2 regions of the Grylomicrobium aquisgranense genome follow, and region 1 is predicted to be linked to the other one. Evidence: a T-box and tRNA genes for the amino acid it is inferred to sense, from the RefSeq annotation. Region 1 holds a T-box; the other holds one or more tRNA genes.
The links. The T-box of region 1 lies ahead of serS (serine--tRNA ligase). A T-box ahead of a tRNA ligase gene usually reads a tRNA of that ligase, here a tRNA-Ser.

Region 1 (15,701 bases):
AGGAATTGTTCCACATTGCCGCCAAAGATGGAATCAAGTCCTCTGCCGAGTTTCTTTTTCTTCTCTGCCATTATTTTCTGCCGTCCTTTGCATTCTGTGTAATGACTTCCTTGACAAGCTGTGCATAAGACTTGGCGCCATCACATCTGGTGTCATATTCAAAGATCGACTTTTCCATGGATGGTGCTTCAGACAGCCTGACATTGCGTGGAATCACGATATGGTACACCTTTTCTTTAAAATATTTGCGCACTTCCTGCTGGATTTCGACTGACAGCCTGGTACGCACATCAAACATCGTCAGTAATACGCCCTCGATCGACAGATGCGGGTTCCAGAGCTTCTGGACAAGGCGGATCGTGCTTAACAGCTGGGTCAGTCCTTCCAGGGCAAAGTATTCACACTGTACCGGGATCATGACAGAATCAGCAGCAGTCAGTGCGTTTGTATTCAAAAGGCCCAGTGCCGGCGGGCAGTCGATGATGATGAAATCATACTTATCGCGGGCTGGTTCCAGGCGCTTCTTGAGAAGCTGTTCCTTGCCGACTTCATAGGAGCTCATCTCTACATCGGCACCGGCCAGATCGATCGTGCTGGGCAGAACATCCAGCGGCGGCATGGTCAGATGCACAGTGGCTTCTTCCAGGGTATTGTCGCCGGTTAATACATCATAGACGCTTGCATCAAAACCGACTTTGTTGGCACCGATGCCATGGGTGGCATTGCCCTGGGGGTCAAAGTCGACCAACAGTACTTTCTTGTCAAAATATGCCAGACCAGCTGCCAGGTTAATGCTGGTGGTTGTTTTTCCTACGCCGCCCTTCTGGTTGGCAATTGCAATAATTTTTCCCATAACGTTTTCCCCTTAATTTTTAGGGAAACGGACGACCATTCGGATGTCATTGTCTGTTTCCATCTGCTGCACTTCTGCGTCAATGCCCATCTTACGGATCATCTGTACGCACTGATTCACCGAATTGATGGCAAGCTGTGTCTGCCTGGTGAATCCCTTTGTCTTCTGTCTTTTATGTACCTTTTCAGGCTGTGATGCTTTCCTGATGTAGTCTTCGGTTTCCCGCACAGTCAGGCCATGCTTGAGAATCTCGTGGTAAATCTGTTTCTGCTTTTCAGCCGGCGCACTCAGCAGTGCACGGGCATGCCGCTCCGAAATTTTCTGGTCCAGCACGCCTTCCTGAATTTCCTGAGGAAGATTCAGCAGGCGGATCTTGTTGGCAATGGCCGACTGCGATTTGCCGACCCGTTCTGCCATCTGTTCCTGGGTCAGACTGGCCTGCCGCATGATCTGTACATAACTCTTGGCTTCCTCAATCGCACTGAGGTCACGTCTTTGAATGTTCTCTACCAGTGCCATCTGGGCAGCCTGATCTTCACTTGGTGTCAGCAGATAACATGGCACCGTGTCATAGCCGGCCATCTGGCAGGCACGGAATCTTCTCTCACCGGCAATGATCTCATAATGATCTTCTACCTGTCTGACCGTGATCGGCTGAATCAGTCCCTGCTCCTTGATCGACTGTGCAAGTTCCTGCAATGCTTCCTCATCAAACTTCAGTCTTGGCTGATAGCGGGATGCTGCAATCTGCTCTACCGGAATCTGTTTGATTGTCTGCTCACTTTGACGGTCAAAGATATCAAGGATTCCTTTTCTTCCCTTTGTTCGCATACAATCTCCTTACAGCGGTTTCTTCTTCATCTGGCCATAATTGCGTGGATACATCACTGGTGTCTTTTTGACCTTGCGGTAAACCAGGTTGATGCGTTCACCCGATGGCAGTTCATGTTTGTATTCGGCTTCTTTTCTGCCGCCAAGAATGGTGATGGCATGTTCTGCCGCAATGGCTTCTTCATCTCCATGAAGGCCTTTCATGGCAATGAAGAGGCCATCTGGCCTGACAAGAGGCAGGCAGAGTTCTGAAAGCAGTGACAGATTGGCAACGGCTCTGGCTGTTACCACATCAAAGCTTTCCCTTTTTTCCTTGGCAAAATCTTCAGCTCTTTTATTGATGACCTTGATTTCATTGAGATGCAGCTCATCAATCACTGCCTGCAGAAAGGTGCAGCGTTTGCCTGTTGGCTCCAGCAGGGTGACAGTGAGGTCTGGTCTGACGATCTTCCAGACAAGGCCGGGAAAGCCGGCACCGGAGCCGACATCACAAATATTTCCCAGGACATGAACATCGCCAAGAGGCAGAATGCTGTCGAGAAAGTGCTTTTCATTGACTTCCTCTTCCTCGGTAATAGCAGTCAGATTCATCTTTTCATTCCAGCTGGCAAGCATCTGAGCATATGTATGGAGCTTTGCCATCTGTTCATTGTCTAAAGGCATGTGCATGGCCGTGCAGGCATCCTTCAGTTGTTCATTGGTCATGTCTTTTCCTCTCTGCGCTAACCCATTCTACCATCAAGATTCAGATGCGGATACATTGGATTGTTGAAAAACAATTTATCCACATTTTCATGAAAAGAAAACGTACAGGGCAAAATAAATGTGGAAAAGTTTATTCTCCACATCTGATTACATACATGTACCCTGCTGTTTTACTGTGCTTTTATAATAAATTCGGCATATGGCAGTGTTTCAATCCACTTGCAGAAAGCACGCCATTCCGGCAGTCTGTGATCTCTTCTCTGAAAATAGATCGTTTTGAGCTGACGATAGTTGGTAGTCATGCGGGCGGTCAGACGGAAGCCGGCCGGGTTGGAATACAGGATTTCCAGATACTTACTGCGGGCAAGATCATCCAGGGTTGAGGTGTCTTTGCCTTCTGCCTTGAGACGCTTGATATCGGCCTGCAGGTCATTGTAATCCTTGACCTTTTCCTTCATGATCGTGATGATGCGGGGATCGACATAGGAAATATAGGCCTGATCCAGATCAAACTTGGTGATCCGGTGCATGGTGGACTGTGAAGAGACAAAGTCCAGGAAGTGATAGCGCTCGGCTTCGACCCATGCCTTGTTGGTGAAGGTCAGATCAAACTGGACAACGATGCCGTTCATGAAGTTATCATGGCCGGATCCTGTTTTAGCGTTCGCAAGTTTCTGGGTGGTTGGGGTTACTTCCGAGGTAACTTTGGCAAGATCGGTTGCCATGGGATATTTGGATCCCTTGACGGATTCTTCCAGACCATAGACCTGGACATTGGAAACAACTTCTTCATAATTCATATGACTTCACTTCTTTCTGACTTTTGAGATATATAGCAAGTACGGCAAGATCAGCCGGATTGACACCCGAGATGCGGGATGCCTGGCCCATGGTGGCAGGACGGAACTTTGACAGTTTCTGTCTGCCTTCAATAGACAGATTGTCAACCTTCTGATAATCCAGATCATCGGGAAGAATGACATGGTCCATGGCTGCTAATTTTGCGGCTTCACGCTTTGCCTTATTGATATAGCCTTCATAGCGGACTTCAATACCAACCTGTTCGGCAATCCTTTCATCCACATCTTCCCCTGCTTTGCAAAGCAGCGTATACAGGTCGACTTTCGGACGTCTGGCCAGTTCATCTTCTGACACGTGTCCTTCCAGCGGACTATAGCCAAGTGAGACAAGATAATCGCTGGCATCCTTATTTTCATGGTTCAGACCTGTATTTTTCAGATGTTCTTTGAGATCTTTGATTTTCTCCATCTTTTTAAGATACGCATCATGTCTCTCTTCAGAGATCAGACCAATCTGATAGCCTTTTTCCAGCAGTCTTTGATCGGCATTGTCATGGCGTAATAACAGACGGAATTCAGCACGGCTTGTTAACAGCCTGTATGGTTCTGCCGTGCCCTTGGTTGTCAGATCATCAATCATGACACCGATATAGGCTTCATCTCTGGAAAGGATGAGTGGCTGCTTTCCTTCCAGTTTCAGGCTGGCGTTGATGCCTGCCATGATACCCTGTCCGGCTGCTTCCTCATAGCCGGAGGTGCCATTTACCTGACCGGCAGTGAAAAGATTCTGAATGATCTTGGATTCCAGAGATGGCCGCATCTGGATTGGATCGATGGCATCATATTCGATGGCATATGCATACTTCTTGATCACGGCATTGGCAAAGCCCGGCAGAGAGTGAACCATCTTTTCCTGGATGTCTCTTGGCAGAGATGTGGAGAATCCCTGGACATAGGTTGTATCCAGAGACAGTGATTCCGGTTCCAGGAATAAAAGATGTCTTGGCTTGTCCTTGAAGCGGACAAGCTTGTCTTCGATGGATGGGCAGTAGCGCGGTCCAACACCTTTGACAACACCGGAATACATAGATGACTTGTGCAGATTGCTGAGAATCAGCTCATGTGTTTCCGGGGTTGTATAGGTCAGATAGCAAGGTACCTGCTGGTCAAACGGGCGAATATGCGTTGTCGTGTCAGAGAAGCAGATGAACTTGTTGGTACCTGGTTCGATCTCTGTTTTAGAGAAATCGATGGATTTTGTCAGCACTCTTGGCGGTGTGCCGGTCTTTAAGCGGAATGTGCGCAGACCGGCTTCCCGCAGTGATGCGGACAGATCGTTTGTTGTGGTTTCACGGTCTGGTCCTCCTGGTGTGACTTCACTGCTGATCATGTTGAGACCGGCCATGTATGTTCCGGTTGTCAGGATGACAATCTGGCTGTTGATGACAGAGCCATCCTTTAATGTGACGCCGGTAGCCTTTCCATCTTCCACGTTCAGGCGCACAGCCATGTCTGCCTTGACTGTCAGGTTTTCCTGATGCAGACAGACATCCTGCATCATGGCTTTGTAAGCCAGTTTATCAGACTGTACGCGCAGTGCTCTGACACCAGGTCCTTTGGCACTGTTGAGCATCTTGAACTGCAGTGCTGTTTTGTCTGCGGTGATTGGCATCTGACCGCCAAGGGCATCAATTTCTCTGACAACGATGCCTTTGGCTGGTCCTCCGACAGAAGGATTGCATGGCATCTTGCCGATGTTTTCAATACTGAGTGATAACAGCAGCGTCTTGTGATGCATGCGGGCACAGGCAAGTGCTGCCTCAATGCCGGCATGACCGCCGCCGATTACAATGACTTCATAGTTGTCCATTCAACTGTTTCACGAGCCTTTCCATTTCCGCATCCTCTGTCTCACATAGTACGGACACAGAAAGTGCATCATTGATTTTATTCTGTTTCAGATACAATGCATAGAGCATTGCACGGCCAATCCACATCTGCATACGGTGCGGACGGTCAATACTGCTGCATACAAAGGGAATGGCTAGATGAATGCCATGGCTGTCCATGGATCCGCAGTCACTCAGTGATCCCCTGATCAATTCCCAGCCATCTTCTTTTGTTTTTTCTCTGGCCAGACGATGGCTGATGGTCTTCTCGTTTTCCGATCCTGTTTCTTTGCCCATCTGATAGCAGGCCATAGCAAGGATGTGGCGGACTTCATCTGCCTTGAAAACAGTCTCAGGAGACTGCCTGTTGTCATAGCTCCAGAGATCAATACCAAATTTATCCGCTTGTTTCAGAATACGTACTGTCACAGAAGGATCATCCTTATCAATGTAGCAGTAGGATTCCAGGTTAGCAGGAATATCCAGGCCGACCTCTTTTGGAAAGACAGGTGCTGTAAAGAAGACGATGTTGCTGAGGATGAGACATTGCATGGATTCCGGAATGTGGTTTCGGGATGCTTTGGCAATGGCTTCTTCCAGCTGTGCTTTGGTATCATAGCCTGTCATTCTGCCAAACTGTTTCCACATCTGGTTCAGTGACAGTTTTCTTGTGCCTTCGTAATGCCCGTAGCCAATAAATCCCTTCTTCCGGGAGCGGGGGCCGCGGGCATAGAAAAACAGCAGATCACCATGATGGAAATCTGAGAATCTGTTTTTCACGGTCAGCCGCCAGAACAGGATCGTCTGGCTGCGGCACAGACGATGATATTCCAGCATGGCTGGATCACTTACGTAGGCAATGGAACTCATGCATATCCTTTCTAATCAGAACAGACCATAGGTATTGCCGTTTTCGTCAACACCCATATGAACCGCTGCCGGTACCTTTGGCAGACCTGGCATCGTCAGGATTGTGCCGGTATAGGCAACCACAAAGCCAGCTCCTGCCGAGATGCTGAGATCTCTGACATGAACCGTGAAATCACGCGGTCTGCCTTTGAGCTTGGCATCGTCGGACAAAGAGTTCTGTGTCTTGGCAACACACACAGGCAGCTTGTCCCAGCCATACTTTGCAAACTGAACAATCTTCGCCTTTGCTTCATCAGAGAATTCGACGTCCTTTGCACCATAGACAGTCGTGGCAATCTTAGTCAGCTTATCTTCGATCGAATCATTGACATCATAAATCGGTGCATAGTGATTTTCCTTCTCACAAAGTTCGCTCACACAACTGGCAAGTTCCGTCATGCCTGCACCGCCCTTTGCCCAGCCGTCGGCCAGGCATACCGGGTGATTGTGGTCTTTGCACCAGGAAAGCAGGGCATCGACTTCTGCCGGTGTATCCTTTACAAACTTATTGATGGCAACCACATACGGCAGACCGAATGCCTGAATGGAATCGATATGTTTCTGCAGGTTTTCTGCACCTGCAAGCATGGCTTCAACATTCTCTGTCTGCAGGTTTTCCTGTTCAACACCGCCATGCATCTTGAGTGCTCTGACAGTAGCGACAATGACAACTGCAGAAGGATGGAGATTGCCGATGCGGCACTTGATATCCAGGAACTTCTCAGCGCCAAGATCTGCACCGAAGCCTGCCTCTGTGACAACATAATCGCTGAGTTTTAATGCAAGCTTTGTGGCGATCAGGGAGTTGCAGCCATGGGCGATATTGGCAAATGGTCCGCCATGGATGAGAACCGGATTGTGTTCCAGTGTCTGTACAAGATTCGGCTTGAGAGCTTCCTTCATGACAACTGTAGCAGCACCGTCTGCCTGGATGTCTTTGACGGTGACTGGTTTGTCATCATAGGTGTATGCGACAACGCATCTGGCAATGCGCTGCTGGAAGTCGTGGAGGTCTTTGGAAAGACACAGGATGGCCATGACTTCACATGCCACAGTGATGACAAAGCCGTCTTTGCGTTCCACACCGTTTGTCTTCTTATCCTGGGCAATCGTAATGGAACGCAGCGTGCGGTCGTTCATATCCATGCATCGTTTCCAGACAACCTTAGTTGGATCAATATTTAATGGATTGCCCTGATAGATCGAATTGTCGAGCATCGCAGCAATCAGATTGTTTGCAGTGGTGATGGCATGCATATCACCGGTAAAGTGAAGGTTGATCGCTTCCATCGGGATGACCTGAGCATGACCGCCCCCGGTGGCACCGCCCTTTAAGCCAAAGACAGGTCCCAGGGATGGTTCACGCAGGGCACCCATGGCTTTCTTGCCAATCTTGTTCAGTCCATCGACAAGACCAATTGTTGTTGTACTCTTGCCTTCACCTGCTTTTGTCGGGGTAATGGCTGTCACCAGAATCAGTTTGCCATCTGGTCTATCCTTGAGACTGGCAAATATTTTGGTATCGACCTTGGCTTTGTCTCTGCCATAAGGTTCCAGATATTCTTTGGCAATACCTGCCTTTGCAGCAATGGTTTCAATGTCTTCCAGGGTCGCAGCCTGGGCAATTTTCAAATCTTCATTCATGTATTCCACCTTCTTTCTGATTACATCTTTCTGCGGTCACTCATCGCATGGGCGAGGGTCATTTCATCCGCATAATCCAGTAAACCGCCGCTTGGCAGGCCATGGGCAATGCGGGTAACCAATAGATCCGGATACTGGCTGGCAAGCAGCTTGTTCAGATACATTGCCGTCGTTTCTCCTTCGAGTGTTGTATTTGTTGCCAGGATGATCTCCCTTGCATGTTCTGCCCTTTCCAGCAGTGTCTGCAGGTTCAGATCTTCCGGCATGATGCCTTTTGTTGTTGAGATCAGTCCGTTCAGGACATGATAAACTCCTTTGTATTCACCTGTTTTTTCCATGGCGATGACATCCTTGGGTGATGCCACGACACAGATCAGGGCATGATCACGTTCTGTATCTGTACAGATTTCGCATTCATCCCCTTCACAGAGGTTGCCGCATGTTTTGCAGTGGTGAAGATTGTTGCGTACTTCGACAAGTGCATCCGCAAAGTTCTGCACCTTCTCAGGATTCATATCAGTCACAAGCAGTGCATAGCGTTCTGCGGTCTTTTCACCGACACTCGGCAGCATCTTAAAGCAGTCAATCAGTTTTCTCAGACTCTGCGGGTACATGCTCACATCCCCGGAATATTCAGGCCGCCGGTTGCCTCATCCAGTGACTTTTCACGATCTTCACGCGCTTTATCACTTGCCTGATTGAAGGCCAGCAGGATCATGTCCTGCAGCATCTCACGGTTATCCTTGTCACACAGATCTTCACCAATGGTGACACTCTGTACTTCATAGCGGCCATTGATCACAACGGTTACACCATCTTTGCCGCCGTTATTGCCGGTATAGGTTCTTTCATCAAGTTCTTCACTCAGCTTGCCAAGATTATCCTTCATCATCTGGGCCTGCTGCAATATGCTGTTAAAATCCATGTTTCTCTCCTCTATATGATCTGTACATTTTCTTTGCCAAACAGATTGATTACTTTTTCTTCTGATGTTTCCTGATGCGGAATATCTTCGTTATCTTTGTATGGTTCACATTTCCAGGGATCTGGCAGTGTATTGTTTTTTCTGCGGATCATAAACTGCCTTGCCGCATCCTGAAACTGTCTTGATGTGATCGCATACGGCCTTTTTTCAATATGCAGATCATCCCGCAGAAAGCCATATAGTCCGCGGTTTTCTTTGTCACTGTTGATGCGGGAAGCACTTGCGGCATTGTCACATGCAAACAGGATCAGATCTTTTCCGCTTGCTGCAATCACAACGCCATTAAGCATCAGTTTCCATTTTGCCTTTTCCAAACCCATGATTTCATTCAGATGACTGTATTTTTGCTGATCAACACTCTTATCGTCCTTATTGCAGACCTGCAGGATGGCAAGAATATCATCCATGCTGAGATCAGATGATGTTTCTGTTTTTGTTTCTATTGGTGCTGAAGATAATACTTCTTCTTCGTTTGCACTGACAGGGTGCTCCTCATTCTGCTCCAGTGCATACGACTGCTGCATCATGGATACTGCAGGTTTCGGCTTATTTTCGGCTTTCTGCTCAGCCTTTATCTTATCAGCAGCAGGTTTTCTGACCGTCTGCACCTGTTCTGTCTCTGCTGGTGCATCCATAGCCGCAATGGTTTCCAGGCATACCACTTCAAAGGCAGAAGAAGCACTCTGGGCAAGCTTGAATTTATTTTTGCCATCCATCAGTACATCAATCATTTTTAACAGAATGGCCGGTGAATGGTCTTTGCTCAGCTGCTTTGCATGTTCTTCATCCAGTACTTTCAATAGATCTGCCTGTCTGGTATAGCCGTACACGGCCGCATCTTTCAGATCCGCAATCAGAGCATCCGACATACGGTTCATATCAATGCCGCTTTCATCATAGCTGCGGATTCTGTTAAGAACACTTGCCAGATCATGGTCAAACAGATTCTGCACCAGATCAATCTGTTCCTGCAAAGATGTCAGGCCATAAATACGGTCGATATCTTTTTCCTGGATCTTGTCGGATGAAAAGGAAGCACACTGGTCCATGATGGACAGTGCATCACGCATACCGCCGTTGGCCAGGATGGCAATCTTTCTGGCCGCACCCTCATCCATCTCAATATTTTCCTTTTTGGCAATATCCAGCAGATGATTCTGAATCTGATCTGTTTTAATCCGATAGAAATTGAACTGCTGGCATCTGGAAATGATGGTTGGCAGCAGTTTCTGAGGATCTGTCGTTGCCAGAATGAAAATGACATTTTCAGGCGGTTCTTCCAGTGTTTTCAGCAATGCAGAGGATGCTGCGGATGACAACTGATGCACCTCATCGATGATATAGACCTTATGCTTTCCAACCATCGGTGCCAGTCTTGCCCGTTCAATCAGGTCACGGATATCATCCACGTGGGTCTCATTGGCAGCATTGATTTCAATGATATCCGGATGGGTGCCATTGGCTGCAGCAATGCAGCTTTCACAATGACCGCAGGGTGCTTCTTCTGGATTTTCACAATTGACTGCCTTGGCAAGCAGACGGGCCATCGTTGTCTTGCCGGTGCCTCTTGGTCCACAGAACAGATAGGCATGTCCTACCTTGTTTTCTTTGATGGCATTCTTGATGGTGCGCACCGTGACTTCCTGCCCGACAACCTCGTCAAATGTAGATGATCTGTACTTCTGATATAATGCCAGTTTGCTCACAGACACTCTCCTCTTCGTTCCCCTATTATAGCAAAAAACCTGCATATTTATGCAGGCTGCACAGGTTTCCGGTTCTTCTTTGGATGTTTGCGTTTTTCTCTGAAAAAAGAGCTTAGAATCTCGGCACATTCTGGCTGCAGTACACCAGAAATAACATTCGGATGATGATTCAAGCGCTTGATGTTTCGTACCTGAATCAGTGTATCCGTACATCCGCCTTTAGGATCAGCAGTGCCATAGTACAACGTCCGGATTCTGCTCAATACGATCGCACCGGTGCACATCATGCAGGGTTCCAGAGTGACATACAGATCACAGTCATCAAGATAGTAGTTGTTCAGCTTTCTGGATGCTTTCTGAATAGCCAGCATTTCCGCATGAGCTGTAGACTGCATCTTTTTTTCTTTGAGATTGTGTGCTCTGGCAATCACTTTGCCATTTTGTACGATCACGGCGCCAACAGGTACTTCATCAATGGCAGCTGCTTTCTCTGCTTCTTTCAGAGCAAGTCTCATGTAATATTCAGGTGTTTTTTCCATGATAATAAAAAGTGGTACACGCAAACAGAGGAACGTATGGCTGCTTCCTTCCGGATCTGACCAGATTAGTACATGTTTGCTGTACCGCTGTTAATTATATGAAAGTTTTTTGTTTGTGGCAACTGTGATGTTTGGATTGTTTCACGTGAAACAAAAAGCCACAGGATTTCGCCTGCAGCTTTGACGCATTACTTCTTTTTCTTAGGAACAAGAACAGTCTGACCGCCCATATATGGCTGCAGAGGCTTTGGAATCAATACAGATCCATCTGCCTGCAGGTTGTTCTCAACAAATGCAATCAGCATTCTCGGCGGTGCCACAACAGTATTGTTCAGTGTATGCGGGAAGTAGTTGCCATCCTTGCCCTTCACTCTGATCTTCAGTCTTCTTGCCTGGGCATCGCCAAGGTTAGAGCAGGATCCGACTTCAAAGTATTTCTTCTGGCGCGGAGACCATGCCTCGACGTCACAGCTCTTGACCTTGAGATCAGCCAGATCACCGGAGCAGCATTCCAGTGTTCTGACCGGAATATCCATAGAACGGAAGAATTCAACAGAATACTTCCACAGCTGGTTATACCAGTACATGGAATCCTCTGGCTTGCAGACGACGACCATTTCCTGCTTTTCAAACTGGTGGACTCTGTACAGACCTCTTTCTTCAATGCCATGGGCACCAACTTCCTTACGGAAACACGGGCTGTAGGATGTCAGCGTCTGCGGCAGATCTTCTTCCTTGAGAATCTGACCAATGAAACGTCCAACCATGGAGTGTTCAGATGTACCGATCAGATACAGGTCTTCGCCTTCGATCTTGTACATCATGTTTTCCATTTCTTTGAAGGACATGACGCCATTGACGACATTGCCATGGATCATGAACGGCGGCACGAAGTATGTGAAGCCCTTGTTGATCATGAAGTCTCTTGCATAGGCAAGAATGGAGGAATGCAGTCTGGCTACATCACCCTTCAGATAATAGAAGCCATTGCCGGATGTGCGGCCGGCAGAGTCAATGTCAAGTCCATCCAGGCTTTCCAGAATATCTGTATGATACGGAATCGGGAAGTCCGGAACCTTTGGCTCACCGAAACGTTCGTTTTCTACGTTCTCACTGTCATCCTTACCAATCGGCACAGATGGATCAATGATGTTCGGGATAACCATCATTCTCTTGGTGATTTCATCATCCAGTTCTTTTTCTCTTGCTTCCAGAGATTCAAGTTCATCACCCATGGACTTGACCTGATCCTTGACCTTCTGTGCTTCGTCCTTCTTGCCTTCACGCATCAGGCTGCCGATGGACTTGGACAGACGGTTGCGCTCTGCTCTGAGTTCATCGCCCTTCTGTTTGACTTCACGGTGTTCCTTGTCAAACTTAGCTACTTCATCAACAAGAGGCAGCTTTTCGTCCTGGAACTTCTTTTTGATGTTTTCTTTGACGAGATCCGGATTTTCACGGATTAATTTGATGTCGATCATGTTCGACTCCTTTCTAAAAATAAAAACACCATCCTATAGGGACGATGTGTTGTTCGCGGTGCCACCCTGATTGCCAATATGTTTCACGTGAAACAATATCAGCCTCTCATATCGGATAACGGACGCAGCCGGAAGGAATTAGCTTCACTCCAAGATGGATTTCCTTTCTGCTGCATACCAGCTTTCACCAGATGCTGGCTCTCTGCACTGCAGCCACAAAAGTACTAGATCTCTTCAGCGCTTTACCCCATTTAACCATTCTAAAAACACATTGTCAACAGAGATTCAACATGCTAACATGAGGGCGAACAGCACCATTCATGCAAAACCATTTTGAATCATGCCGCGTATATAAAGGAGGGCAAAATGACACGTACAAAAAGTTCATATGCCAAGAAGCTGGATTACAATAACGCCTATAACAGGGAAAAGTATCGGTCCTTCTCCATGCGTTTCAACCTGGAGTCAGAGAAAGATATTATTGAGTGGCTGCAGAGCAAAAATGGCGTGAAGCCGTACCTGGAAGGATTGATTCGTAAAGATATGGCTGCCCGGAAAGAAGATGCGCCGGAAGCGAAGAAGAAAGATAAAGAGAAAGACAAAGATAAAGAAAAGTCTGAAGATAAGAAGAAAAAAAAGAAAAAGGATAAGGACAGAAAGTAGTCCAAATCCAATTCCTTTGACAGGCACTGCCTGTCTTTTTTTATTTGAGAGGGGTTTATTCGATTGCGATATACTTTTTTTCAGGGATCTCTTTCTTGTCTTCCTTTGCCGGCAATTCAATTGTCAGCACGCCATCCTTGTAGGACGCATTGACATCGGAATCCTTCACCTGATTGCCGACATAGAAGCTGCGGCTGTAGGAACCATACCGTCTTTCACGGCGCAGTACCTTGCCCTTCTTGTCTTTCTCATCCTTGTTCTCATGACGTGATGCATGAATGCTCAATGTGCCATTCTCAAGTGTTACCTTGACATCATTCTTTGCAAAGCCCGGCAGATCTGTCTTCATGATATACTTGCCGTCTTTCTCAACCACATCTGTCTTCAGCACAGGCTCCTGATTGAACATCGGAACATCAAACCCATTGTCAAAGACATCATCAAACAGATCAAAATCATCTCTCACATCCGGCATGAACCTCATGGCAATCATCTCCTTTACTGATCAAACTTCGGTTTTCTGATTACTGGATATCAATATACTTCTTCTCTTCGGCTTCTTTCTTCTCAGCGGAAGGAACCGTCACAGTCAGAATACCGTTGTTATAGGACGCATGTACGTCGCTCTCCTTCACATGATCACCGACATAGAACGTTCTGCTCACGGCACCATAGCTGCGCTCGGAATGAATGACTTCACCCTTGGCGTCTTTCTCTTCTTTGCTCTCATTGCGCTGTGCACGGATCGTCAGCTCACCATTGTACAGAGAAATTCTGATATCATCCTTGTGATATCCCGGCAGCTCAACCTCTAAGCTGTAGCTGCCATCCTTCTTATGGACATCTGTTCTCATCAGACCTGTGGAATTCAGGCCAAACTCATTGAACATATCTTCAAACAAACTTCTTTCAGGTGCGTATCTCATGTTATTACCTCCCTGAGGCTCTCACCTCTTACACCCATAATAGTAATCACTTGTTTAGCACTGTCAATAGTTAAGTGCTAATTTTTTATAAATTCTTTTTATTTCATTTTAACTTATATGCTTATGTGTTCACTCATTTAACTATTCTAATTATCGTTTTGTTAAATATGATTTGATATATGCATGCAATTTATTTCTGATCATCATAAAGCATCAAAAAAGATCTGGCAGTTAATTAGTTTATATGCCAGATCTAATGTTTTGTTGAGATGTGTTCAGTGCTTATTTGACAGAATCATCGTCTGTTTCCGGTGTTTCTGCTTCTTTTGCGGATACTTCTTTCTCTTTGTCTGCTGTTTCCGCAGTCTCTTCATCTTCTTCCGGTTCCAGGATGGAGATGGTCTGTACTTTGGAATCACCGGAGACATGAATGAGTCTGACACCGGCTGCACTTCTGGAATAGACAGATACCTGTTTGAGCGAGATGCGGATGACGATACCGTCATTGGTCATGATCATGCAGTCTTCATCACCGTTGACGGCTTTCATGCATACCAGGCTGCCCGTCTTTTCGTTGATGCTGGCAGCTTTGACACCCTTGGCACCACGGTTTGTCTGTCTGTATTCTGACAGCAGTGATTTCTTGCCATAGCCGTTTTCGCTGACAGTGAGGATATACTGTCCTTCACTGTCCAGAGCCATGCCAATGACCGTACTGCCATCGGTATTGAAGCCTTTTACACCCATGGATCCTCTTCCACTTGGCCGGATCGAATCTTCAGCGAATCTGACTGCTTTGCCGTTGGAACCAGCCAGGATGATCTCATTGTGGCCGGTAGTGCCTTTGACAAAGGCAAGTTCATCATCATCACGCAGAGTAATAGCCTTCTTGCCATTCTTCATGATCGATTCAAATTCTGAAATTGGTGTTCTCTTGACCAGGCCGTTGCTTGTTGCAAAGAACAGGTATTTGACTTTGTCATCACCAGTGTCGGCATATGGCACCATGGCCTTGACCTTCTCTGTCTTATCCATTGGAATGATGTTGATCATCGGAATACCCTTTGATGTTCTGGAGAATTCAGGAATGTTATAGCCCTTGATCCGGAAGACTCTGCCGGTATTGGTGAAGACAAGCAGATAATCATGGGTCGACATGTTAATGAACTGGTCAATGACATCGTCATGATTGAGTTCCATGCCCTTGATGCCCTTGCCGCCGCGGTTCTGTACACGGTAGGTATCTGTGGTCAGACGCTTGACATAGCCATTGGACGACAGTGAGACAATGACATTCTCTACCGGGATGAGATCTTCATCATCCATGCTTTCCGGTGCATCAATGATCTCGCTGCGTCTTGGTGTGTTGTATCTTGCTTTGATCTCGAGCATTTCATCCTTGAGGATTTGTACGATGCGCTCATGATGGGACAGAATATCCTGATAGTCCGCAATCTTGAGCAGCAGATCCTGGTATTCATTCTCGATCTTTTCGCGTTCCAGACCTGTCAGTCTTCTGAACTGCATATCCAGGATGGCCTTTGCCTGGATCTCATCCAGTCCAAAGCCGTCCATCAGTCTTGGCATGGCTTCATTGGCATCCTTGGAATCACGAATCGTATGAATGATCGCATCCAGGTTGTCTACTGCAATGCGTAATCCTTCCAGGATATGGGCTCTTTCACTAGCCTTCTTCAGGTCATACTGCGTTCTTCTGGTGATGACCTCTTCCTGGAACTTGATGTAGCCGACAAGCATATCCTTCATAGA
Region 2 (15,701 bases), on a different contig from region 1:
ACAATTGAATTGCTGGAAGAAAATTCACGCCGTTTTACATTCCACGTAGAAGGCGAGGAATATGAAAAGCTGCTGGAGGAATTGAAATGATTACATTATGTATGGATACTAGCCACATTTTCCTGGCTCTTGCTCTGATCAAGGATGATCAGCTTCTTGATTCAGTACAGAAGAAATGCTGGAAGCAGCAGTCCGAAGAAATTTTTCCGGAACTGATGGCAATGATGGAACGTCAGCATCTTGCAACAGAAGATATTGATCAGATTGTGGTGACCGAAGGACCAGGTTCCTATACTGGTGTGCGTATTGCCATGACTATTGGCAAAGTATTCTGCGTTATGCGTGATCTTCCACTGTATACGATTGGCACACTGCAGCTGTACTGCGGAAGCCGCCATGCAAGATGCGTTCTGGATGCCCGCGGCGGCCGTGTCTATACAGCAGTGCTGAAAGATGGGGAATACGAAGAAAAGCCGCACATTGTGATGGTTGATGATCTGAAAGATCAGATTGATTCACTTGAACTTGTTGGTGATGGCCATTTGTTTGGACGCGAAGACTATTATCCGGATCTTGCCCAGAATTTCCTTGCTCTGAAAGACCGCTGGGTCAAAGCAGCCAATACAAATCTGGTCAAACCGGAGTACCTGAAGCCTTCCACAGCATATCTGGTCAAATGATCAGGCCGATGGTTGATGCGGATGTTGATGCAGTCAGCATTCTGGAAGAACAATTGTTTCCCGGAGACTGCTGGGACCGCAGACAGTTTCTGTACGAGCTTCATGAAAATCCTTTTGCCAAACTGTCTGTGATTGAAAAGGATGGCATCGTAAAAGGTTATTGTGACTTATGGATCATGTATGAGCAGGCACAAATTGCCAATATTGCTGTATCCGCTTCCTGTCAGAGGCAGGGCTTCGGGCAGATGCTCATGGATCATATGTGCGCACAATCCGCGGAACAAGGATGCGAATATCTGAGCCTGGAAGTACGTCTGTCCAATCAGGCGGCAGTACACTTATACGAAAAAAATGGTTTTATCAAAGCATCAAAAAGAAAAGGCTACTATTCAGACGGGGAAGATGCCTGGCTGATGGTAAAGCCGGTAGGAGGTTCAAATGACACTGATTCTCGCAATTGAAACAAGCTGTGATGAGACAGCCTGTGCCGTCGTCAGAGACGGCCGTGAGATCCTTTCGAGCATCGTCTCGAGTCAGATTAATGTACATACATTGTACGGCGGCGTTGTGCCTGAAGTAGCAAGCCGCATTCATGTTGAAAACATCTCAGCGGTGATCCATGAAGCTGTCCGCAGAAGCGGTGTGACGATGGATGACATCGATGCCGTCGCCTATACACAGGGACCAGGTCTGATCGGCTCTCTGCATGTCGGTGTGCAGGCTGCCAAGACACTTGCCTGGGAGTTCCATAAACCGCTTGTGCCGATCAATCATATGACCGGACATATCTATGCCAATCGGTTTGTCGATACACTGGAATTTCCGCTGCTGGCCCTGGTTATTTCCGGCGGCCACTCCCAGCTTGTCTGGATGAAGAATGACTGGGATTTCAAAGTCATCGGTACAACCTGGGACGATGCCATTGGCGAAGCTTATGACAAAGTATCCCGCGTATTGGGCACCGGATATCCGGGCGGCCCAGTCATTGACAAAATGGCAAAGCTTGGCCATCCGCACTATACACTTCCGACACCCCGCGTACAGGGAAAATATGATTTCTCTTTCTCTGGTCTGAAGACAGCTGTGTCCCAGCTCATTCAGCGCGAAGAAAAGAAGGGAAACCCGATTGTCAAGGAAGATGTTGCCTATGCATTCCAGGAAGCAGCTCTTGGCTCTATGGTAGAGAAGACATTGAATGCCGTCGCCGACCTGCATCCCAAAACAGTTGTTCTGGCTGGCGGTGTCGCTGCTAATTCCCGTCTGCGTGAGCTGATGAAAGAAAAGATGACAAAGTTCCCGGAAGTCAAACTGATTATTCCGGGCATCAAGTACTGCACAGATAATGCGGCGATGATTGGTGCAGCAGGGTATGTTGCCTATCAGCACCATTTGTTTGGTGATTTCACGGCTTCGGCTGATCCAAGTCTGGAGATGCCTGGTGAAGGCGAGTGAAAAACGATAATAAATTCACAAAGTCGTAAATTTATGTTATGATATCGACGGTGATATTATGACAGACTATGTAGTACCAAAAGCAACACTGCAGCGCTATCCCGTCTATCTGAAAGCCCTGCGCAAGCTGAAAAATAATGGCTATGACCGTATTATGTCAAAAGAGCTTGCGGATTATGTCGGAATTGAATCAACGACAATCCGCCGTGATTTCAGCTTTCTCGGCAAGCTTGGCAAACAGGGATACGGATACGATGTGGATAAACTCATCAGTATCTTTTCTGAACAGCTCGGTGTGAACTTTGATGAAAAAATTATTCTGATCGGTGCAGGCAACCTCGGCAAGGCACTGCTGAACTATAATAACTGGAACCATGTCGTTGGTGAGATTGTGTGCGCATTTGATATCGCACCGCAGAATATCAAGGCATCGGTTCCGGTTTATGATATTAAGGATCTTCATGAGAAGATGCCAAAAGGGTGCCGGATTGCCATTCTGTGTATTTCACAGAGTGTACAGGAGACGGTTGATCTGCTGGTAGCCAATGGAATCCGCGGCATTGTATCCTTTGCCATGGATCACTTCTCGGTGCCTGCCGGCGTATTTGTAAAACAGGTGGATGTTGTCTCATCAATTCAGGAACTGGTTTTTGAGGCAAATTTGATGGAAAAATAAGAGGAATAAATTATGCCAACTGAAATGAGTGTGCGTGAGCTCTATGAGCTGACTGCTGAGGGATCCCAGCTTGAAAAAGATCAGGTTGAATATGTCCAGCTTCAGGGGTGGATCCGTTCCAACCGCAGCGGCAAGGCCGTTTCGTTCATTGCTCTGAATGACGGTACATATCTGGCCAATGCCCAGGTTGTATACAGTGCAGACAGTCTTTCCAACTATGAGGAAGTTTCTCATTATCTGACTGGTACGGCTGTTTCTGTGATCGGCCGCTATGTGCTGACACCAGACAACCGTCAGCCATTTGAAGTGCAGGCAACTGAAATTGATCTGGAAGGTGCCTGCGATGCGACTTATCCGCTGCAGAAGAAGCGTCACAGCTTTGAATATCTGCGTGAAATCGGACATCTGCGTCCCCGCACAAATACATTTGAGGCCGTCTTCAGAGTCAGAAGCTGCCTTGCGATGGCCATTCATGAATTCTTCCAGAACCAGGGCTTTGTCTATGTCAACACACCGCTGATTACCGGCAATGATGCCGAAGGTGCCGGCGAAACATTTACGGTTACAACCCGCACAGATGGCAACTGGGAGAAAGATTTCTTTGGCAAGCATGCCTCTTTGACTGTCTCTGGACAGCTGCACGCCGAAGCTTATGCAATGGCATTCCGCGATGTCTATACATTCGGTCCTACCTTCCGTGCTGAAAACTCCAACACAACAACCCATGCGGCTGAATTCTGGATGATTGAGCCGGAAATGGCATTTGCGGATCTGGACTACGATATGGCTGTGATCGAAGACATGGTAAAGTACTGCATAACCTATGTTTTTGATAACTGCAAAGAAGAGATGAAGTTCTTCAATGAGCGTATTGATAAGACACTGATCGAACGTCTTGAACATGTGCGTTCTTCCCAGTTCCGTCAGATGCCTTATACAGAGGCCATTGAAATCCTTGAAAAGCACAAGGATGAATTTGAAAACAAGAATATATTCTGGGGCATGGACCTCAATACGGAACATGAGCGCTACCTGTGCGAAAAGGTTGTCAAGGGACCGGTGTTCCTGACTAACTATCCAAAGGATATCAAAGCGTTCTATATGCGCCAGAATGACGATGGCAAGACCGTTGCTGCGGTAGATCTGCTTGTACCGGGTGTCGGCGAACTGGTCGGCGGCAGCCAGAGAGAAGAACGTCTGGATGTTCTTGTCAACCGCATGAAGGAACTTGGCATGAACCTGGACAACTACCAGTGGTATCTGGATCTGCGCCGGTATGGCGGCTGCCAGCATGCCGGTTTCGGTCTTGGCTTTGAAAGACTGATCATGTATATCACAGGCATGGAAAACATCCGTGATGTCATTCCGTTTGCCCGTACACCGCGCAATCTGATGTATTAATACCGAAAGGAGCAGAAATGGAACAGTACGTTGTCAAGAAAAATCCGGATGGCTCAGAAATTACCGTTGCCGATGTACAGAAGGTGCTGCTGGTAATTCTGAAAGATATTGATGCCATCTGCCGGCGCCATTCCATTTCTTACTGGCTCAATGGCGGCAGTGCACTCGGTGCTGTGCGCCATCAGGGTTTCATTCCCTGGGATGACGATGCGGATATTGCCATGATGCGTTCTGATTTTGAGCGCTTCATTGAAATCATGAAGAAGGAATGCCCGGAAAAATATGTCTTCCAGTGCTTTGCGACCGATGACCGTTACAATGTGCTGATCCCTGGCATGAAGATCCGCATGAAAGGTACCTATCTGCAGGAAGTCAATACACTGCTGGATAACCGCTGCAAAGGATATGAGGGCTGTGACGGTATCTTTGTGGATGTCTTTGTCTATGACTATGTTTCTATAAACATGTTTGAAGACCTGCCGCGCCGTCTGCTCAATGATGTGCTGATGGTGCCGGAAGTTGTCGCGGATAATGTGCTGCATATCAACCCGATTGGCATTAAAAAAGCGATCATGAACAATGCGCATGCCTATGGCAGACACTGTGAGAAGAAGCACAGCGACTATATTGGCTTTGATCTGACATGGGTATGGAAGAGCCCTTTCAAGCCTTTTATCTTCCGGTATGATGATATTTTCCCGGTGCAGTATGTTCCCTTTGAGGATACGCAGCTGCCTATTGCGGCCCACCCCCATGAATTCTTAACCATGGGAATCGGCCCGGGATATATGCAGCTCCCGCCTGAAAACAAGCGGTATGCCAAGCATATCCGTGATATCCGCCTGCCAAAGGAGGATGATTGATGCTTTACCAGGTAAGTCATGGCGCCAAAGATTTTGGCGCCAATACTGTTTTTGAGGATGTACAGTTTGAAATACGCGGCAATGAGAAGATTGCCATAGTCGGCCGCAATGGCTGCGGTAAAACAACCTTTCTGCGCTGTATGTGCGGAGAGGACCATTTTGACAAAGGAAATATCTCCCGTCCCAACAGCCTGACTATTGGTTATCTGTCCCAGAAGGTTCTTGACCATGATGAAAATACAGTGGAGCAGGAACTGAAAGCTGTCTATGCGCCATTGTTTGCTCTGCAGAAGCAGCTGGAAGCACTGGAAGCACAGATGGCAGAAAATCCTGACGAAAAAGTCATGAACCAGTATGCAGACCTGCAGGAGAAATTTGAGCGGAGCGGCGGCTACAACTGGGAAGCCGAAATGAAGACGGTTTTCACGAAATTCGGCTTTCAGCTCGAAGATCTGCACCGCAGAATCGGTGAATTCTCCGGCGGTCAGAAGACCAGAATTGCCTTTGTCCGTCTGCTTCTGTCAAAACCGGATATTCTTCTGCTGGATGAGCCAACCAACCATCTGGATCTGGCTGCTATTGAATGGCTGGAAGGATATGTCAAAAACTATCCGAGTGCCGTTGTCGTCGTCTCTCATGACCGGATGTTTCTGGACCATGTTGTTTCCGTTGTTTATGATATGGAATTTGGCAGGATGAAGCGGTATGCAGGCAACTACACTTCATATGTGGAACAGAAGAAGAATGATCAGGAACGCCAGCAGGCAGCCTATGTCCGCCAGCAGAAAGATATCCAGCGTCTGGAAGCACTGATTGAGAAATTCCGCTATAAGAAAAACAAAGCTGCTTTTGCCCAGTCCAAAATGAAGTACCTGGACCGCATGGAGAGGGTAGAAGAAGTACAGCACAATGACAAGCAGTTCCATGCCGACTTCTCACCGCGCCTGAAGGGTGGGGAAGAGGTGCTGGAAATAGAAAAGCTGGTCATTGGCTATGACCACCCGCTTGCCCAGGTGACAATGAAAATACGGCGCGGTGACAGGGTTGCGATCATTGGTGACAATGGCACCGGCAAATCAACTCTGGTCAAGACTCTGATGAATCTGGTGCCAAAACTGGGTGGATCATTCCTGTTTGGCCATCAGATCGAGATCGGCTATTTTGACCAGCAGCTTGCCCAGTTCTCCAGCGGTAAAACCGTGCTGGAAGAAATCTGGGATGAACATCCGGATATGGACCGCACTGCCATACGATCTGTACTGGGCCGCTTCCTGTTTTCGGCAGATGATGTTTTCAAGCTGGTGGATGTACTGTCTGGCGGAGAGAAGGTCAGGCTTTCCCTTGCTAAGCTCATGCTGCAGCATGCCAATCTGCTCATTCTGGATGAACCGACCAACCATCTTGATATTCCCGGTAAAGAAGCACTGGAAGATGCCCTGCGCGGATTTACCGGTACGATTCTGTTTGTTTCCCACGACCGTTATTTCATCTCGCAGCTTGCTACCAAGATGCTTGTACTCCATGATGGCAAAGCTGATTTCCTGAATGAAACCTATCAGGAATATATGGAAGGAAAACAGGTTCAGGAAGAAAAGCCTGTGGAAAATAAGGAAGTTGCGCGTCCAAGAACACAGAAAGCCAAGAATCCAGAAGCAATCCGGCGGCAGATTGCCCAGTTGGAAAAAGCAATTACTGCCAAGGAACAGGAACTGGAAGACAGCAGGGCGCTGCGCTTTGAACCGGAGTATTATCAGGATCAGGCAAAAATGGATGAGCTGGATGCCCACATTGATGACATCCACAATGAACTTGCCCATATGTATGCGGACTGGGAGGAGCTCTCTGAAGAATGAGAGCTTCTTTTTTTATCATAATTGCCGCTATAATGAGGACAGTAAAAAGGAGAATTGCATATGTCGAATTGCATCATTGCCCAATCAGGCGGACCTAGTTCTGTCATTAATGCCACGGTGGCAGGCATTGTCAAAGCCAATCAGCTGAATCCGCTGTATGAACATGTTTATGGCGGCCTGAATGGCATTGAGGGCATTCTGCAGGAACGTTTTGTGGATCTGACCAATATGAGTGATCTGGAAAACAGGCTGCTGCAGCAGACACCTTCCTGTGCCCTTGGCTCCTGCCGCTATAAGCTGAAAAGAGACAATGAGGCAGATTTCCAGAAGATTATTTCAATCATGGACCATTACCAGATTGAAACCATGTTTTATATCGGCGGCAATGATTCCATGGATACGGTGGCTGCCCTGAGTGAATACACAGCCAGTCATCAGATTGCCAATCACCGCTTTGTCGGCTGTCCCAAGACGGTTGACAATGATCTGGTGGAAACAGACCACTGCCCGGGCTTTGGGTCTGCTGCAAAATTTATTGCGGCAACTGCGCTGCAGTGCTGGTATGACATCAATGCATATCCTTCCAGCCGCACCGAAGTCTTCATCCTGGAAACAATGGGCAGAGATGCCGGCTGGCTCGCCGCGTCTGCCTGCCTCAGCAACAAAGTGGATATCCTGATCGTGCCAGAAGAACCGTTTAACAAAGAGCATTTTCTCAACAGAGTCAAAGATGTGATTGCATTGCGGTCCAAATGCTTTGTAGCAGTTTCTGAAGGCGCACGCTACATCGATGGCACGTATCTTTCCTGCGGAGAAGCGCGCAGTGAACTGTTTGGGCATACAGTCTTAGGCGGAGCAGGCAGGGCCCTGGAACAGATGATTCTGGATGCAGGGATCGCCAGCCGATGCAAGGTGCAGGATCTGTCTATTGCTCAGCGCTGCCATGCCACGGAACAGTCATTGACAGATGTCACAGAGAGCTTCCAGCTTGGCATGTCTGCCCACATGCGTACGGCAGATCCTTCGTTCACAGGCAGAATGGTGGGTCTGAAGCGGCTGCCCACAGAGCAGTATGTCGTATCATGCTTTGATGTTGATGCTGAAAAAGTTGCCAATTTCGTAAAGAATTTTCCATCTCAGTGGCTGCTGCCGGATTATGGCGGGATCAGTGAGGAAGCCAGACAATACATGCTGCCTTTGATCAAAGGGACACCGGAAATCATCTATGATGAAACCGGTCTGCCTGCCTATATAAAACCGTATTATCTGGTAAGATAGGTGAGCGAGGTAGGAATACGATGAAAAATACAGGCATGATTGCTGCAGTGGAAATTGATGCAGTAAAAGAAAAATACGGGGAACCTGCAGAAATGCTGCAGGCAGGAGGATTTCCGGTCTATCATTATGTAACAGACAGCGGGAACCTTTATATTCTCCATTCCGGACCAGGTGAAATCTCAGCAGCTGCCGGGACACAGGCACTGATCTCAGAGTTTCATGTCTCTTTGATTACAAATTTCGGTGTCGTCGGCGGATTGAGTGAGGAAATGAGCAAGGTGCGTCTTTGCATCGTAGACAAGGTTGTACATTATCAGTTTGATACATCCGAAGTAGACCATTGTGAACCGGGTCTTTATCTCAATGAATACCCGACTATATATATGCCTGCAGACAGAAATCTGCTTGCCAGGGCAAAGCAGATGTATCCGGATCTGAAACCAGTCATCTGCGCTTCTGGTGATAAGTTTGTCGGCAGTGTACAGGAGAAAACAAAGATTCATGAGCAGTTCCATGCCGATATCTGTGAAATGGAAAGTGCCGGCATCGTCAAGACAGCCAACCGCAACAAGGTTCCCTGTGTGCTGATCAAGATGGTCGCAGACAGTATTACGGGCGGAGAAAAAGAATATTTCAGTGCTTTTGATGAAAGCAGCAGGAAAGCACTGGATGTGCTGGATACACTGATTCAGTCACTGTAACAAAAGGAAACAGGAAAGAAAAACAAGACTGCCGGGATCATTGGCAGTCTTGTTTTATGATGGCGGAGAATGAGGGATTTGAACCCCCGCACGCTTGCACGCCTAACGGTTTTCGAAACCGTCCCCTTCAGCCTCTTGGGTAATTCTCCAAATGCATTCATTAGTATATCATAGGCATTCCATCTGTTGAAAGAAAAAGATTCGTCTGTACGATATGGTATGATGGTAGGCATCAGGGAGAAGACGATATGATAACATTTGATGAAATGAAGTATGAACGTCCTGATCTTGATCAGGTACAGGATGAGCTTTCTGGCTATGTAAAAGACCTGAAGAAGGCTGAGAACTATAGTCAGGCACGTGATGTTTTTCTCGCCCAGGACAAGGCACTGCGCCATGTGGCGACATTGAGCACGCTTGCGCAGATCCGTCACGATATCAATACCAATGATGCATACTACAAGGCAGAAAACGAGTTCTGGCTTGCAGCAGCCCCGCATCTGCAGGAGCAGGAACAGGCATTTACAGATGCACTTCTTGTCAGTCCGTTCCGCTCTGACTTTGAAAAGGAATTTGGCAGGATCGTATTTCTGAATGCAGAAATTGCCAGAAAAGCATTCTCTGCTGACAATATTCCGGATATGCAGAAGGAGAACCAGCTTGCCCAGGACTATGAAAACCTGCTGGCTTCTGCCCAGGTGCCGTTTGAAGGAAAAACATATACGCTTTCACAGATGACACCGTTCAAGAATGATCCGGATGATGCCAGACGTCTTGCTGCATGGAAGGCAGAAGGACAGTGGTACAAGGATCATCAGCCGCAGATGGATGAAATCTATGATCAGCTTGTTCATCTACGTGATGCCATGGGCCGCCGTATGGGCTATGAAGGCTATACGACGCTTGGCTATTACCGTATGGACCGCAACTGCTATACAAAAGAGGATCTGGCAAAGTTCCGCGATGCTGTGGCAAAGTATGTTGTTCCGGTGGCAGAGCGTGTCTACAAGGCACAGGCAGAGCGCCTGGGTGTCAGTTATCCGATGAATTTTGCGGATGCTGCCCTGGAATTCCGTTCGGGCAATGCAAAGCCCGCTGGCAGTGCGGATGATATCATTGCGGCAGGCACAAAGTTCTATGATGAACTTTCCCCGGAAACAAGTGAATTCTTCCATGCAATGAAGGATATGAAGCTGATGAACCTGCTTTCTACAGAAGGCAAGGCAGGCGGTGGTTACTGCACAGACCTGGGTGATTATCATATGCCGTTCATTTTCGCCAACTTCAACGGAACACAGGGAGATGTCGAAGTAATCACGCATGAAGCAGGTCATGCCTTTGAAGCATACCTGAATCGCAGCAGAGTGCCGATGCGGACCATGTGGCCCACTATGGAAGCGTGTGAGTGCCATTCCATGTCCATGGAGTTCTTTGGTCAGGAATGGGCAGATGATTTCTTTGGCAAAGATGCGCGCAAGTACCGGTATTCTCATGTGGCAGGAGCAATCCGCTTCATTCCCTACGGCACGGCAGTGGATGAATTCCAGCACGAGATCTATGCACATCCTGAACTGACTCCCCGCCAGCGCCATGACGTCTGGAAGAAACTGTGCGGCAAATACATGCCATGGTACCGTCTGGATGGTGAGATTCCTTTCTACAGTGACGGTGAGCACTGGCAGCTGAAGCACCATATCTACAGCAGCCCGTTCTACTACATTGATTACTGCCTGGCACAGACGGTTTCACTGCAATTCTGGGCGATGATCCAGAAAGATGAAAAGACAGCCTGGAACACATATATGGCTTATACAGAGCAGGGCGGCTCTGATACCTGGACGAATATGTTGAAAAAGGCAGGTCTGGCATCACCGTTTGATGGCAGTACGCTGAAGGATATCTGTGAAAAGGCTGGACAGTATCTGGATACATATGATCTGAGTGGCATCGAATAAGTAAAAAACGCATTTGGAAGGAATCTTACCAGATGCGTTTTTCATGCGCGTTATTCTGCTTTGACAGTGCCATCAGCCGGTCCATCAGCCTCCTGGCAGCCGGACTGATTGGTCTATGGCGGTCATACACAAGGGCAATCTGACGGCGTGGAATTTCTTCCTGCAGATGAAGCTGCACAATGCTGCCATTGGCAAGATCTTCTCTTGCCATGATCTCTGGCAGAAAAGCAATGCCAAGTTCATGCTTGACCATCGGCAGAATCTGGTCTGCTGTTGCCACTTCCGTATCAGGATGATACAAAGCGCCATGACTGGCAAACAAATCACTGTGAAACTGATAGCTCAGAGTCTCACGGGACATGGAAATCATGGAGTAGCTCTCAAGGTCATGCAGGGACAGACTCTGAAATGACAGGGCTGTAAAAGATTTTCCGCCAACCAGAATTTCCTGATAGGACAGCAGCGGCACACTGACAAAACCCGGATGTTTCCGGTGTGGTGTCGTTAAAACCGCAAAGTCCGCTTCGCCATCCTCGACGGACCGTAATGCCAGTGGATTGGCATGATTCAGAATGCGCAGGCTGATATGTGGATAGTCATAATGAAACTGCTTCAGCACATCCAGCAGCAACAGGTTCAGTGCCGTTTCAGAAGCACCGATGGTAATAATGCCCTGTTCCAGCTGCATATCTCCATTGAGCTCCTTCTGGGCATCATCAAACTGGCGCATGGCACGGTCCACGTGGGCAAACAGTTTACGGCCCTCTGCAGTCAGCACGATGCCGCGGTTAGAGCGGATCATCAGCCGGCATGACAGATTCTGTTCCAGCTTGTTCATTGTCCTGGTAACATTTGGCTGATTGGCGTGCAGGGCATTAGCTGCTTTGGTAAGACTGCCATATTTGGCAACATAATAGAAGGTACGATAATAATCCAGCGGAATGTTCATGGTCATATTTTACCATATCATTCTGATATGCCGGCAATCTCAAAAATACTTTTTACACATTTCCGTAAGGTCCTTATAATAGGCATGTTTTGGGAAAGGAGGGGCATATTGAATAAATCAGGATCACAGATGTCTGAGGCAAAGCGGACCATGGTCTTTCTTGCTTTGTCAGGCGGCCTGATGGACGCTTACTCCTATTTCGGCAGGGGCAAGGTCTTTGCCAATGCACAGACTGGCAATATTGTGCTGATGAGCGCAAAAATTGCAGATGGCGAATTTGCGGCCAGTCTCCGCTACCTGCTGCCATTATGTGCATTTGCGCTTGGCGTCATTGCCGCCCAGGAGATCCATACCCGCTTTCCAGGTGACCAGGGACTGCACTGGCGGCAGATCGTCATCGCTATGGAAATGGTTATGCTTGGTATCGTAGGTCTGATCCCTGCGGATATCAATCCGATTGCCAATGCGCTGCTTTCCTTTGCCTGTGCGATGCAGGTACAGGCATTCCGGACAGTGCGCGGTTCACCATATGCCAGCACGATGTGCATCGGCAATCTGCGCTCTGCCATGGACCATCTTGACCGGTCCATCCATGAAAGAAGCAGACGGGAACTGCATCTGTGCGGAAAGTATCTGCTGGTTGTATTCGCCTTTGCCTTTGGCGCTGTAACAGGCTATCAGATGATCCGCCTGCTGGGACTGCATACGATCTGGATCAGCTGTGGATTACTGCTGGTCAGCTTCGTGATGATGATCCCAAAGGAGGCAGAACATGAAGCTGATTGATCTGCAGAATCTTCCTAGGGTACAACAGCTTTCCCCTGAAGACAGGGTACTGATGCCATGGGATATGGCGTGCATGCAGCTGCGGGGACAGATCGGTGATGACCCGGATTACTTCAGTGTCAAAGACCTGCTGTCCATTGAAAGCGCAGCTGTGCAGAACAAGGTGAAGCAGATGACGGAAGCTTACAACGAGATGCTTGAAAAAGAGTATCATCAGGCACCGATGTCATGGCCTGCACTGCTTGCCTATCTGCAGGATAAGAGCAGGAAACTCAATAAACAGGGAACTATAAGCGACATGCATTCAGTCTCCGGTTGCAATTCTGAAAAAGCGGGCATAAGATAACAGACGTTGTGCATACCGGAATGGTATAGAATATTCACGATTAAGGAAGTGATGAGATGGAAATTGATGCGATCCAGAAGTTGATTGATACGGATGAGAAGGTCCGCAAAGAGATCAAAGATGTGTATGACCGCAGGGCACAGTTGAAACAGGCCATTGTGGATGAAAAGAAGAAAATGTCTGATGATGCCTGGGCAGCTGTCAATGCACAGGTGGAAAGTACCAAGGCGCAGCTGGAGGCAAAGGTGAAGGCTGACGATGCCCAGAACCAGGCATATTACAGCAAGGCAAGTGCTGACCTGCAGAAACAGTTTGATGCCAGCCATGACAAGTGGCGCAAAGAACTGTATGAACGGATTGTGGAGGATCATGCATGAGTTCTGATGGCGCAATGGCTGCCAAGGCCAGAGCGATGTTCGGGGAACGTCTGAATGCGGATGCCTATGCGGCTTTGCTGCAGAAGAAATCATTGGCGGAAATCGTTGCCTATCTGAAGACGAATACGCTGTACAGGCATGCGTTGGAAGGTGTTAACGAGAAGGCAATTCACCGCGGTCAGCTCGAAGTCCTGCTGCGGCGGAGCATGTACGAACGCCTGCAGAAACTGCTGCGCTATGGCAGTGATGCGGACGGCAGATTTCTGGTAGCCGCGGTCATGACCACGGAGATCGAGATGATCCTGCGCTGCATCCGTGTGCTGATGAATCCGGAAAGTGATGAAAGGGCAGAGATGATTGCCGAGATGCCGATGTATATCTCGCATTACATGTCATTTGACATCGGCAAGCTTGCTGAGATCACCAGCTATGATGATCTGCTCGCGTTCCTCAAGAATACCCGCTACTATGACATTCTGCGCAGATACCGGAAGGATAACCTGATGGAAATTGATGCGGTATCGCTGGAACATGATCTGCGCGATGCGTATTACCAGCATATGATTGTGCTTGCCAACAGTGATACACGCGGTGATGAGCGCCAGCAGGTGCTGAAGCTTGTCTCCATGCGTGCAGAGCTTGAGGCAGTCTCAATCATCTACCGATTGAAGAAGTACTTCCAGGCTGCGCCGGCAGTGATTGAACGCACTGTTGTGATCCGCAGCTGCCTGTTCAAGGAAGCTGAGATCCGCCGCATGATCAAAGAAGATACAGCGGATGAAGTGCTTGCAGCACTGCAGCGGAAATACCACTTCTATACCAAAGGTGCGAATCCTCAGAATATAGACCGCTATATCGAGAAGATCGTATACAACATCTACTACACGATGATTGAGACAGACACAAGGTCCAATCTGATTCTGCTGAGCTATATGAATCTGTCCCAGATCGAGATCCACAATGTGATCAACATCTGCGAAGGTGTCAGATATCATATCTCCAATGACCGGATTCGGGCATTGCTTGTGTACTAGGAAAGGAGCCAGCGGATGGCAATTGTAAAAATGAAGTTCGTTGAGGCATCCACGGACCGTGATCATCTGGATTCAATGCTGCTGAAGGGCATTGGATCCGGCATGCTTGATGTCGAACCGGCCAGCAATATTGTGACCGAAGACAACGGCGGCAAGATGATCAGCGAGGAAAATCCGTATGCCGATTACAGGCAGACACTGCAGAACTTCGCCCATGCGGTTGGCTTCTCATTTGATCCTGACCGGAAACCTTCCAGAACATATTCCAAGGAAGAAATCGAAAAGTTTCTGGGCGAACTGAATGAGAAGTTTGGCATTACCAGTGATGCCGGGGAGGTAATTCTTACTCCTGATGATGAAAAGGCACTGGATGCCCTGAGTGTGTGCGGGTTTGAGAGAATCCATGCCTGCAATTATCTGAATTTTGGCTTTGGCAGAATGCCGCGGGAGAGTTTCCCCAAGCTTTCAGCCTATCGGGATGTGAATTTTGTTCACCATCGTCTGCATGAAAACAAGCAGTACATCTGGATGGTCTATGTCACATCCGATTCCTACGCGGAAGAGGTTGCCAAAATCTTCCAGTCCCTGTATTTTGAACCAATGGAAATTCCGCCGGTGGATGTACACAGACTGCTGCATCAGTATGAAGACCAGCTGAATGATATCTTTGCCTACTGTTCACAGCGCAATGAAATCATCTCCCAGTACAAGTATGTTTCAATCTTTGATGAAAAGTACCTGCTGTCTGGCTTTGTACAGGCTTCACAGGTACAGGCATACGAGGATGCATTCAATGGGGAACCGGTCACTTTCACAGTGAAGGAGCCAGAGGATGTACCACAGTTCAAGTGTCCGACACTGCTGAAGAACAACTGGTTTGCAAAGCCGTTTGAACTGTTTGTGGATATGTACTCGACACCTGCCTATGGTGATTTCGATCCAACATTCTTCCTGGCAGTTACTTACTGTATTCTGTTTGGCATCATGTTTGGCGATATGGGCCAGGGCATCATCCTGATGATCATTGGCTTCCTGTTTGAGAAGAAGGGCAAGCTGTTTGGCATTATCGGCAGAGTCGGCATCACAAGTTCCATCATGGGATTCCTGTTTGGATCTGTGTTCGGCTATGAAGATCTGCTGAATCCGATTCATCAGAAACTGTTCCATGTACGTGAGAAGCTGTTCGATGTCATGGCAAACTCCAATACGATGACACTGCTGATCGGTGCACTGATCATCGGTGTTGTGCTGATTGTCTGCTCCATGACCATTAATATCGTGAACAACCTCCGCCATAAGAAACCTGGTGAAGTGCTGTTCTCACAGAATGGCATTGCCGGTCTGGTGTTC

Region 2: it has a tRNA-Ser gene. The T-box ahead of serS (serine--tRNA ligase) is inferred to sense a tRNA for this amino acid. The anticodon was not compared.

The regions. Positions count from the first base shown of each region.
Region 1 is NZ_JALBUR010000002.1:102,519-118,219, forward strand. Features, by position in the region: gene MOZ60_RS01615 (ParB/RepB/Spo0J family partition protein) at 1-71, opposite strand, end outside; gene MOZ60_RS01620 (ParA family protein) at 71-853, opposite strand; gene MOZ60_RS01625 (ParB/RepB/Spo0J family partition protein) at 866-1,684, opposite strand; gene rsmG (16S rRNA (guanine(527)-N(7))-methyltransferase RsmG) at 1,694-2,389, opposite strand; gene MOZ60_RS01635 (hypothetical protein) at 2,560-3,189, opposite strand; gene mnmG (tRNA uridine-5-carboxymethylaminomethyl(34) synthesis enzyme MnmG) at 3,179-5,059, opposite strand; gene MOZ60_RS01645 (hypothetical protein) at 5,046-5,948, opposite strand; gene MOZ60_RS01650 (formate--tetrahydrofolate ligase) at 5,964-7,631, opposite strand; gene recR (recombination mediator RecR) at 7,652-8,245, opposite strand; gene MOZ60_RS01660 (YbaB/EbfC family nucleoid-associated protein) at 8,248-8,556, opposite strand; gene dnaX (DNA polymerase III subunit gamma/tau) at 8,568-10,322, opposite strand; gene tadA (tRNA adenosine(34) deaminase TadA) at 10,370-10,837, opposite strand; RNA gene ffs (signal recognition particle sRNA small type) at 10,861-10,957, opposite strand; gene serS (serine--tRNA ligase) at 11,050-12,342, opposite strand; T-box leader at 12,377-12,589, opposite strand; gene MOZ60_RS01685 (hypothetical protein) at 12,709-13,005, shown strand; gene MOZ60_RS01690 (Hsp20/alpha crystallin family protein) at 13,061-13,480, opposite strand; gene MOZ60_RS01695 (Hsp20/alpha crystallin family protein) at 13,530-13,931, opposite strand; gene gyrA (DNA gyrase subunit A) at 14,214-15,701, opposite strand, start outside.
Region 2 is NZ_JALBUR010000027.1:6,908-22,608, reverse strand. Features, by position in the region: gene tsaE (tRNA (adenosine(37)-N6)-threonylcarbamoyltransferase complex ATPase subunit type 1 TsaE) at 1-90, shown strand, start outside; gene tsaB (tRNA (adenosine(37)-N6)-threonylcarbamoyltransferase complex dimerization subunit type 1 TsaB) at 87-680, shown strand; gene rimI (ribosomal protein S18-alanine N-acetyltransferase) at 677-1,141, shown strand; gene tsaD (tRNA (adenosine(37)-N6)-threonylcarbamoyltransferase complex transferase subunit TsaD) at 1,119-2,132, shown strand; gene MOZ60_RS09100 (redox-sensing transcriptional repressor Rex) at 2,191-2,808, shown strand; gene asnS (asparagine--tRNA ligase) at 2,821-4,209, shown strand; gene MOZ60_RS09090 (LicD family protein) at 4,227-5,072, shown strand; gene abc-f (ribosomal protection-like ABC-F family protein) at 5,072-6,925, shown strand; gene MOZ60_RS09080 (diphosphate--fructose-6-phosphate 1-phosphotransferase) at 6,986-8,203, shown strand; gene MOZ60_RS09075 (5'-methylthioadenosine/S-adenosylhomocysteine nucleosidase) at 8,224-8,904, shown strand; tRNA gene MOZ60_RS09070 (tRNA-Ser) at 8,965-9,053, opposite strand; gene MOZ60_RS09065 (M3 family oligoendopeptidase) at 9,153-10,859, shown strand; gene MOZ60_RS09060 (LysR family transcriptional regulator) at 10,885-11,814, opposite strand; gene MOZ60_RS09055 (YoaK family protein) at 11,917-12,594, shown strand; gene MOZ60_RS09050 (hypothetical protein) at 12,581-12,940, shown strand; gene MOZ60_RS09045 (hypothetical protein) at 12,997-13,317, shown strand; gene MOZ60_RS09040 (V-type ATPase subunit) at 13,314-14,351, shown strand; gene MOZ60_RS09035 (V-type ATP synthase subunit I) at 14,367-15,701, shown strand, end outside.